DNA from 2 places in the Streptomyces sp. BoleA5 genome. Region 2 is predicted to be linked to the other one. Evidence: riboswitches for the same ligand, from Rfam matches in the RefSeq annotation. Region 2 holds a riboswitch; the other holds the start of a gene.
What was found. A riboswitch is a leader RNA that binds a small molecule or an ion and turns the genes downstream of it on or off. The one in region 2 is predicted to bind S-adenosylmethionine.
Positions count from the first base shown of each region.

Region 1 (5,353 bases), on a different contig from region 2:
GCAGGTCCCGGTCGGCGGGCCGCCGGACAGCACGAAGGCCCGCCCCTGTGCGGGGCGGGCCTCGACGCGTACGTTTGAGCGGCCGTACGCGAAAGTGCTCCGTGGCCGATGCGCGGCGCGTCAGCCGGCTGCGAGACGGACCATGTCCGCCTGCGGCCCCTTCTGGCCCTGCGAGATCTCGAACTCGACCCGCTGACCTTCCTCGAGGGTGCGGTAGCCGTCCATCTGGATCGCGCTGTAGTGCACGAAGACGTCCGCACCACCGTCGACCGCGATGAAGCCGTAGCCCTTCTCCGCGTTGAACCACTTGACGGTGCCCTGAGCCATTCCTAACTCCCCTATTGCTGGCCCTTCGCAGACCCGCACCTCGCGGACCCGGGTCAGACCTCACCCCCTACAGCCAAGGGGGCGTGCGCCGGAACGCGTCGACCGCGGCTGAATGTATCTGCCCGGACGCTGTCTGCAACAGGTCAATCGGACGAGAATTCCGGGCACGAAGAATCGGAAGAAGAGCCTGATCGGCGAATAATCCGGGGCAACTCGGACCGGACATAAGCGGCCAACAAGACAATCGCTGCGGGAATTTGGCGATAAATCGCTGACAAGGCCGCCCCGGGGAAGGGGGGTCGCGCAGAGCGTTGCAGGGGGTTGCGAGCCGTTCAGGGCAACTGTACAGGCCTTCAACTACCCCTCGAACACACAGGGGTGCCGGGAAGTCCCCGGCACCCCTGTCGCCTCCGCGGGCCGCGCGGCTCAGCAGCCGCCGGCCACCGCCGGGATGATCGAGACGGACGCGCCCTCGCCCACCGTGGTCTGCAGGCCCTGGGAGAAGCGGACGTCGTCGTCGTTCACGTAGACGTTCACGAAACGGCGCAGCTTGCCCGTGTCGTCCAGGACCCGCGCGGAGATGCCCGGGTGGTTCTGCTCCAGCGAGTCGATGACGTCGGCCAGGGTGCCGCCCTCGGCGGGGACCTCGGCCCGGCCGCCGGTGTAGGTGCGGAGGATGGTCGGGATGCGGACGGTAGCGCTCATGATGCGGGGTTCACCTTCAGTCTGGGTCAGCCGGTGCGATGGGATCAGCCGGCCAGGCCGGCGGCGCGGAACGCGTCGAGGCTCGGGCGGATGGTGGCCGTGGGGCGGGAGGTCGGGGCGACGGCGTCCAGCGTCTTGAGCCCGTCGCCGGTGTTGAGGACCACGGTCTCGCCGGCCGGGTCGAGCTGCCCGGTCTCGATGAGCTTGCGCAGCACGCCGACGGTCACACCGCCGGCCGTCTCGGCGAAGATGCCCTCGGTCCGGGCGAGCAGCTTGATCGCGTCCACCACCTGCTCGTCGGTGACGTCCTCGACGGCGCCGCCCGTGCGCCGGGCGATGTCCAGCACGTACGGGCCGTCGGCCGGGTTGCCGATGGCGAGCGACTTGGCGATCGTGTTCGGCTTCTGCGGGCGCACCACGTCGTGGCCGGCCTTGAAGGCGGTCGAGACCGGGGAGCAGCCCTCGGCCTGGGCGCCGTAGACGCGGTAGGGCTTCTCCTCCACCAGGCCGAGCTCGGTCAGCTCCCGCAGGCCCTTGTCGATCTTCGTCAGCTGCGAGCCCGAGGCGATCGGGATGACGATGTTGTCCGGCAGGCGCCAGCCCAGCTGCTCGCAGATCTCGTACGCGAGCGTCTTGGAGCCCTCGCCGTAGTAGGGGCGCAGGTTGACGTTGACGAAGCCCCAGCCCTCGCCGATCGGGTCGCCGATCAGCTCGCTGCAGAAGCGGTTGACGTCGTCGTAGGTGCCCTCGATGCCGACCAGCTCGCCGCCGTAGACCGCGGCCATGACGACCTTGCCCTCCTCCAGGTCGTGCGGGATGAACACGCAGGAGCGGAAGCCGGCCCGGGCGGCCGCGGCGCCCACGGCGCCGGCCAGGTTGCCGGTGGAGGAGCAGGACAGCGTGGTGAGGCCGAAGGTGCGGGCGGCCTCCAGGGCGATGGCGACGACCCGGTCCTTGAAGGAGTGGGTCGGGTTGCCGGAGTCGTCCTTGATGTGCAGGCCGCCGGTGACGCCCAGTTCGCGGGCGAGGTTGTCGGCCTTGACCAGCTTGGTGAAGCCCGGGTTGAGGTTGGGCTTGGAGGCCACGTCCGCGGGGACGGGCAGCAGCGGCGCGTAGCGCCAGATGTTGTTCGGCCCGGACTCGATCCGCTTGCGGAGGGTCTCGGGGTCGCCGCTCGGAAGGTCGTACGCCACTTCGAGCGGGCCGAAACAGGCCTCGCAGGCGAAGAGGGGCTCCAGCGGGAAGCGCTCGCCGCACTCGCGGCAGGAGAGCGCGGACGCGGGGCCGAAGGCGGAATCGGTGGACGCGGATGCAACGGTCTGCGCAGCCATGTCAGGCGAGGCCCTTTCTCCTCATCTTCCTCACGACGCATCTCGCCGTGAGACGGAATTGGCACCTTCCCCACCTGGACCTCGCGGTCGGCGGGAGGGTTGCCGGGGCTTCAACGGGCCGTTCCCTCTGCCCCTCTGGATGAGCGGTATGGCGCCGGGCGTACTGCCCGGGCATTTGTCGGACGGGGCGCGATCACCGTGGACATACGATGGTCGTGCCTCGTGTTCACGACTGTAACCGACGACCTCGAACCTGGTCATGGGCCGTCCGTCCTGCGAGACGGGCAGAAACGGAGCAACCCGGTGCTCGACGAGGTGGCCGGCTGGCTGCAACGACGGTCCTGGACCGCCGACCACAGGCCGCTGCCGCAACTGCTCGCCGCCAAGCGCGCCGCGGGCGCGCGCGGCACGGTCAGCGTCGTGCTGCCCGCCCTCGACGAGGAGGCCACGGTCGGGGAGATCGTCGGGACGATCCGCCGCGAGCTGATGAGCGAGGCGGTGCCGCTGGTCGACGAACTCGTCGTGCTGGACTCCGGGTCGACCGACCGGACCGCCGAGGTCGCGGCGGCCGCGGGCGCGGTCGTCGTGCACCGGGACGAGGTGCTCCCGCGGCTGCCCGCGCTGCCCGGCAAGGGCGAGGTGCTGTGGCGCTCGCTGCTCGTGACGCACGGGGAGATCGTCTGCTTCGTCGACTCCGACCTGCGGGAGTTCGACGCGCGGTTCGTGTCGGGGATCGTCGGGCCGCTGCTCACGGACCCGGATCTGCGGCTCGTCAAGGCGATGTACGACCGGCCCCTGGAGACCGGCGGGACGGTCGTCCCGGCCGGCGGCGGACGGGTGACGGAGCTGGTCGCGCGACCGCTGCTCAACCTGCACTGGCCGCAGCTGGCGGGGTTCGTCCAGCCTCTCGGCGGGGAGTACGCGGCGCGGCGCTCGCTGCTGGAGGGGCTGCCGTTCCCCGTGGGGTACGGGGTGGAGCTCGGGCTGCTGGTGGACGCGCTGGGCACGGTCGGGCTCGACGCCCTGGCGCAGGTCGACGTCGGCGTCCGGCACCACCGGCACCAGGACGGCCAGGCCCTGGGCCGCATGGCGGCGGCGATCTACCGGACGGCGCAGATCCGCCTGGCACGCGGCCATCTCGTGCGGCCCTTCCTCACGCAGTTCGACCGCGCACCGGGCGGCGGTTTCGAGCCGCACGTCCACGAGGTCGCGACGGAGGAGCGCCCCCCGATGCGCACGATCCCCGAGTACGCCCAGCGCCGCGCGGTGGCCTGATCCCAGGCGGTACCCGCGACGGAGCCGCGACGGGACGCGGCCGGAAAACCCCCGGCTGGGCTAGCTCGTACGTTTGCGGTCCGGGATGCGTGGCTAGGCTGGCCGCATGGTCGCATCGCATGCCGCGCGCGTTCTGGTCGCGTCCAACCGCGGCCCCGTGTCGTACAGCCTCCGCGAGGACGGCACGCTCACCGCCCGCCGCGGCGGGGGCGGACTCGTGTCGGGCCTGAGCGCCATCGGGCCGGACGCGGACGCCGTCTGGGTCTGCGCGGCCCTGGGCGACGGGGACCGGGCCGCCGTACTGCGCGGCGCCGGGGGCACGGGCCGGCTGCCCATCGCCGACACCGGCGGGCAGCACGTACGGATGCTGGACATCCCGGCGGACACCTTCGCGTCGGCCTACAACGGCATCGCCAACTCGGTCCTGTGGTTCGTCCACCACATGCTGTTCCAGACCCCGCTGGAGCCCGTCTTCGACGAGGACTTCCGGGACCAGTGGGCGGCGTACGTGGCGTACAACGCCGCCTTCGCCGACGCGCTCGCCGAGGAGGCCGGCCAGGGCGCGGCCGTGCTGGTGCAGGACTACCACCTGGCGCTGGTGCCGCAGCTGCTCCGCTCGCGCCGCCCCGACCTGCGCATCGGCCACTTCTCGCACACCCCGTGGGCCCCGCCGGACTACTTCCGCCTGCTGCCGGACGACGTCGCCGCGGAGGTGCTGAGCGGCATCCTCGGCGCCGACCGGGCCTGTTTCCTGACCCACCGCTGGGCGGACGCCTTCGCCGCGTGCTGCGCGGACGTGCTGGGCGCCTCCGTCATCCGCGACGCGGGCAGCCTGACGATCACCCACGGGGGCCGCACCACGCGCATCGGCGTGCACGGCCTCGGCGCGGACGCCGACTTCCTGCGGGAGCGGGCGCACCGACCGGACGTGGACGAGCGCCTGGCGGTGCTGCAGGAGGCGGTGGGCGGCCCGGACCGCAAGGTCGTCGTGCGCGTGGACCGCACCGAGCTGTCGAAGAACATCGTGCGCGGCCTGCTCGCGTACGCGCAGTTGCTGCGCGACCACCCCGAATGGCAGGGGCGCGTGGTGCACATCGCCTTCGCCTACCCCTCCCGCCACGACCTGGCCGTCTACCGGGAGTACACGGACGAGGTCTCCGACCTGGCCGAGGAGATCAACGAGGAGTTCGCGACGCCGGGCTGGCAGCCGGTGGTCCTGCACGTCAAGGACGACTTCGCGCGCTCCCTGGCCGCCTACCGCCTGGCGGACGTCGCGCTGGTCAACCCGATCCGCGACGGAATGAACCTGGTGGCCAAGGAGATCCCGGTCGTCTCCGACGACGGCGTGGCGCTGGTGCTCTCCCGCGAGGCGGGGGCGTACGAGGAGCTGGGCGACGACGCGTTCGTGGTCAACCCCTACGACATCCGGGCCACGGCCGACGCCCTCCACCAGGCGCTGTCCGTGTCGCACGGGGAGCGCGCCGAGGCCACCAAACGACTCGTGGCGGCCTCGACGGCGCTCCCCCCGCAGCAGTGGTTCCTGGACCAGCTGCGGGCACTGGGTTAGCCAGGACGGCCCCCCGGGTGGTCTCAGGCGCCGAAGACCTTCAGGATCTCGGCCACGAACTGCTCGGGGCGCTCCTCGGCGAGGAAGTGCCCGGCCCCCGGGAACTCGACGTAGGTGACGTCGTCCACCATGAGGTCCACCATGGCCG
Region 1 covers NZ_KB892102.1:381,128-386,480, forward strand. The annotation lists gene B085_RS0118395 (cold-shock protein) at 121-327, opposite strand; gene B085_RS0118400 (ubiquitin-like small modifier protein 1) at 754-1,032, opposite strand; gene thrC (threonine synthase) at 1,077-2,363, opposite strand; SAM riboswitch class I at 2,382-2,509, opposite strand; gene B085_RS0118410 (glucosyl-3-phosphoglycerate synthase) at 2,667-3,638, shown strand; gene B085_RS0118415 (alpha,alpha-trehalose-phosphate synthase (UDP-forming)) at 3,745-5,205, shown strand; gene B085_RS42865 (alpha/beta fold hydrolase) at 5,229-5,353, opposite strand, start outside.
Region 1: another riboswitch for S-adenosylmethionine. It lies ahead of thrC (threonine synthase); the one in region 2 lies ahead of B085_RS0102825 (aminotransferase class V-fold PLP-dependent enzyme).

Region 2 (5,353 bases):
CTCGTTCTTCCTCTTCGGCGGTGAGTTCCCCGGCACCGACATCGTGCCGCGGTTCTACACGATCCACGTGCTGCTGATCCCCGGCATCATGGCGGGACTGCTGGTGGCCCACCTGATCCTGGTCTTCTACCACAAGCACACGCAGTGGGCCGGCCCCGGCAAGTCGGAGAAGAACGTCGTGGGCATGCCGTTCTTCCCGGTCTACACGGCCAAGGCGGGCGGCTTCTTCTTCGTGGTCTTCGGTGTCATCGCGGCCATGTCCGCGCTGGTCTCCGTCAACCCGGTGTGGGCCTACGGCCCCTACCGGCCGGACCAGGTGTCCACCGACGCCCAGCCCGACTGGTACATGGGCTTCTCCGAGGGCCTGATCCGCATCATGCCGGGCTGGGAGATCAACTTCGCGGGTCACACACTCGTCCTGGGCGTGTTCATCCCGCTGGTGATCTTCCCGCTGGTCCTGGGCTTCATGGGCGTCTACCCGTTCCTGGAGTCCTGGGTCACCGGTGACAAGCGCGAGCACCACCTGCTCGACCGGCCGCGTAACCGTCCCGTCCGCACGGGCATCGGCGCCGCCTGGATCAGCCTCTACCTGATCCTGCTCGTCGGTGGTGGCAACGACCTCTTCGCCACCCGCTTCCATCTGTCGATCAACGCGATCACCTGGGTGGTCCGGGTCTCGTTCTTCGTGCTGCCGGTGCTGGTCTTCTTCGTCACCAAGCGGATCTGCCTGGGTCTGCAGCGGCGAGACCGGGACAAGGTGCTGCACGGTCGCGAGACCGGCATCATCAAGCGGCTCCCGCACGGTGAGTTCATCGAGATCCACGAGCCACTGGAGCAGGGCGCGCTGTTCAAGCTCACCCAGCACGAGCAGCCCAAGCCGCTCGAAGTCGGCCCCGAGGTCGACGAGAACGGCGTGGAGAAGAAGGTCGGCCCCACGGCGAAGCTGCGCGCGAAGCTGTCCCGCGGCTACTACGGCGAGGGAACGCAGATCGACAAGCCCACCGCCGAGGAGTACGAGGAGATCACGAGCGGCCACGGTCACCACTGATCACTGAAGCTGTGCCACCGGGCAGGGTCCCGTCCATCCGATGGACGGGGCCCTTTCCCGTTCCCCCGCGCCGATAGGCTGGAGCCGAATGTTTCCCGCCGCACGTCAGACCCCATGGAGTGGACCATGAGCGTTGTGAACCCCGCCGGAGGCGCATCCGTGGCGGGCGGCTCCTGGCCCGACGTCCTGGGCGCGCTGCTGAACGGCAAGGACCTCACGGCGGCCGAAGCGGCGTGGGCGATGGACCGGATCATGAGCGGCGAGGCCTCGGACGCCCAGGTCGCCGGCTTCATGGTGGCCCTGCGGGCCAAGGGGGAGACGGTCGAGGAGGTCACCGGCCTCGTCGAGTCGATGTACGCGCACGCGGAGCCGCTGCACATCCCCGGCCCCGCCGTGGACATCGTCGGCACCGGCGGCGACCGTGCCAGGACGGTGAACATCTCCACGATGTCCGCCATCGTGATCGCCGGCACGGGCGCGAAGGTCGTCAAGCACGGCAACCGGGCGGCCAGCAGCGCCAGCGGTGCCTCCGACGTCCTGGAGAAGCTCGGCATCAACCTCGACCTGCCCGCCGGCCGGGTGGCGGAGGTCGCCGAGGAAACCGGGATCACCTTCTGCTTCGCCGCGAGGTTCCACCCCGCGATGCGGTTCGCCGCCCCGGCCCGCCGCGACCTGGGCATCCCGACCTCCTTCAACATCCTCGGCCCGCTGACCAACCCGGCCCGGGTGGGCGCCTCCGCCGTGGGGTGCTTCGACACCCGGATGGCCGGTCTGATCGCGGGCGTGCTGGCCCGCCGCGGCTCCTCCGCGCTGGTGTTCCGGGGCGACGACGGGCTGGACGAGCTCACCGTCACGGCCACCTCCCAGGTGTGGGTGGTGCGGGACGGGAAGGTCGAGCAGGAGTCCTTCGACCCGCGCGACGTCGGCATCGAACTGGTGCCGATCGAGGCGCTGCGGGGCGCGGACGCCGCCTACAACGCCGACGTCGCCCGCCGGCTGCTGGCGGGCGAGACCGGCCCGGTGCGTGACGCGGTGCTGCTCAACTCGGCGGCCGCGCTGGTGGCGCTGGAGGGCGCGGGCGGTCCGCTGACCGAGCGGATCGCGGCCGGGATCGCCCGGGCGGCCGAGTCGGTCGACTCCGGGGCGGCAGCACGGACGCTCGAGCGCTGGGCCGCGGCCACGCAGGTCTGACGACGGGAACCACCACGCAGGGCCGGGGCCTTCGGCCCCGGCCCTGCGCGCTGTCCGGTCCAGGGCGGGCCGTCCGGGATGCGGACCGCGGCTTGCGGCGGCGTGCCCCTGTGGCATGATGCTGCGCAGGTCACGAGTGACAGCGAAACGGCCCCGGCCCGCTGTCCGGCAACCCTCCTTCCGTGGCGGGGTGCCCCGGGTGATGACCAGGCCGCAGGCAGCGAGGTCTGCGGCAAGCGCGGTCAGAGGAGTTCCTCCATGAGCAAGCGAATGCGCTAGGGCCCTTCCGGCCCCCAGCCGCCCCTCCCCACCCTCTTCCCGGGCGTCCGCCCGTCGTGCCGAGGGCTGTTCCGTCATCACTGACGTTCCTTCACCCCCGCCTGCTCCCAGGAGACTTCGCCATGTCGCCGCGCCCTGCCCTGCCCTCGTCCGTCCACGCTCCGCTGCCCGTCCTGGGACGCGAGGTCCTCGTGCCGCTCGTGACCGGGGGCGAGGTGGGGTACGCCGCCCTCGACTACGCGGCCAGCGCGCCCGCGTTGCAGCGGGTCTGGGACGACGTGGCGGCCTACGCGCCGTACTACGGCAGCGTGCACCGGGGGGCCGGCTACCTCTCGCAGCTGTCGACCGACCTGTTCGAGCAGAGCCGCGCAACGGTCGCGGAGTTCCTCGGCTGTCGCCCCGGCGACCAGGTGATCTTCACCCGTTCGACCACCGACTCGCTGAACCTGCTGGCCGCCGCCGTACCGGCCGGCACGAGCGTCTTCGTCTTCGAGACCGAGCACCACGCGTCCCTGCTGGCGTGGAGGGAGGCCGATGTGACCTACCTCGGTGCCCCCCGCACCCCGGCGGAGGCGGTGGCGACGCTTGAGCGGGCACTGGCCGCCCGGGCGGAGGACGGACCGGCTCTGGTCTGTGTGACCGGGGCGTCCAATGTGACCGGTGAGCTCTGGCCGGTGCGGGAGCTGGCCGCGGCGGCCCACGCCCACGGGGCCCGCATCGTGCTGGACGCGGCGCAGCTCGCCCCGCACCACCCGGTGGACGTCGCGGAACTCGACGTGGACTGGGTGGCCTTCTCCGGGCACAAGCTCTACGCGCCCTTCGGCTCCGGAGTGCTCGCCGGCCGCGCCGACTGGCTCGGCGCGGCCGAGCCCTACCTGGCCGGTGGCGGCGCCTCCCGGCGGGTGGCCCGCAGTGCGGACGGCGGGGTGGACGTCGACTGGCACACCACGGCCGCCCGGCACGAGGCCGGCTCGCCCAACGTCATCGGCGCCTACGCGATCGCCTCGGCCTGCCGCGCGCTGACGGAGGCAGGGTTCGACCGGCTGGTCGGGCGGGAGCAGGCGCTGGTGGCCCGTGTGCGGGCCGGACTGGCCGAGGTCCCCGAGGTCAGGGTGCTCTCGCTGTTCGGGGACGACGCCCCCCGGGTCGGCGTCGTCTCCTTCGTCGTCGACGGCTGGAACAGCTCCCACTTCGCGGCGGCGCTCTCCGCGGAGTACGGGATCGGAGTCCGCGACGGCCTCTTCTGCGCGCACCCGCTGCTGCGCACCCTGCTCGGCGCCGCCGACCAGGAGCCGGGCGAGTGCGGTGCCCCCGAGGCCGCTTCGGGCGAGCTCCCGGACCCCTCGGCCGGGGACGCCGCCACGCTCAACGCCATCCGGGTCTCCTTCGGCGCGGGCACCCCGGACGAGCACGTGGAGCGCTTCGTCGACGCGGTGCGGGAGCTGGTGTCGGACGGGGCCAAGTGGCGTTACCGCACCGAGGACGGCCGCTGCGTGCCGGACCGGGACCGGGCCTGAGCGGCCCGGCCCGGGTGCGCCGCGCCGGGCGGCTCGGTCAGGCGTCCAGGCCGATGGCGAAGGCCGTCTCGAGGTCGTGCTGGGAGTAGGTGCGGAACGCCACGTGGGTGTCGGTGGCCTCGACGCCGGGGATCTTGCTGATCCGGCCCGGGATGACGTCCGCGAGCTCGTCGTGCCGGGCCACCCGCACCATGGCGACCAGGTCGTACGTCCCCGTGACGGAGTAGACCTCGCTGACGCTGTCGAGCGCGGCGATGGACTCCGCGATCTCGGGGATACGGTCGACGCTGGTCTTGATGAGCACGATCGCGGTGATCACGGCTGTAGGTCTCCTTGGCTCGCCCTGGCTGCGGGCTCAAGCTTAGGCGTTGCGCGATAGCACACCCACGCGCACAGGAAGCCGCAGACGAAGCCCGTGATGTGGGCGAGGTAGGCCACCCCGGGACCCGTCTGCTGGATCTCGCCGGCGAGCCACTGCAGGACGAACCAGAAGATCAGCACCATCCAGGCCGGGAAGCGCAGCGGCAGGAAGAAGAGGAAGGGGAAGACGCTGGTCACCCTGGCCTTGGGGTAGAGGTAGAGGTACGCGCCGAGCACCCCGGAGATCGCTCCGGACGCGCCGACCAGGGTCTGGGTGGAGGAGGTGTGCCCGAGCGCGTAGCCGTACGTCGCCACGTAGCCGGAGGCGATGTAGAAGAGCAGGAAGCGCAAGCGGCCCATGCGGTTCTCGACGTTGTCGCCGAAGACCCAGAGGAAGAGCATGTTGCCGAGCAGGTGGAACCAACCGCCGTGCACGAACAGCGCGGTGAGCACCGACACGAACGGCGAGGTGGCGAAGGACTTCAGCGGCGGGCAGCCGTTCGGCATCGGCACCTGGGCCGGGGGGACGTGGCCGTGCCAGAGCTCGGTGGGGATGACACCCCAGCGGGCGAAGTACGTCGCCTGGGCGCACACCTGATCGTGGCCCATGCCGTACATGTAGTTGAGCCCGGAGGACGGGCTGATGAGGAAGAGCACCCCGCACAGCCCGATCAGCGCGTACGTCACCACGGGTGTGCGGTGGACGGGGTTCTTGTCGTACACCGGGATGACCATGGACCGATCATGACGGAACGGGTGTAACGGTCGCGGGGCGCCTCGCCGCAGCGCGCGGGACCACCGAGGCCGTAGGGTGACCGGAACGCATCCGCACGACCGAGGAGACGACCGATGCCGGTGCCCCTGCCGACCGTCACGACCCGCTGGCGTTGCACCCTGTGCGGCAATCTGACCCGGTTCGACGTCACCCGCTCCAGCAAGGTCGTCGAGTACGTCCACC
Region 2 covers NZ_KB892090.1:605,844-611,196, forward strand. The annotation lists gene B085_RS0102815 (cytochrome b) at 1-1,048, shown strand, start outside; gene trpD (anthranilate phosphoribosyltransferase) at 1,175-2,239, shown strand; SAM riboswitch class IV at 2,368-2,484, shown strand; gene B085_RS0102825 (aminotransferase class V-fold PLP-dependent enzyme) at 2,641-4,035, shown strand; gene B085_RS0102830 (Lrp/AsnC family transcriptional regulator) at 4,073-4,354, opposite strand; gene B085_RS0102835 (rhomboid family intramembrane serine protease) at 4,351-5,130, opposite strand; gene B085_RS0102840 (hypothetical protein) at 5,245-5,353, shown strand, end outside.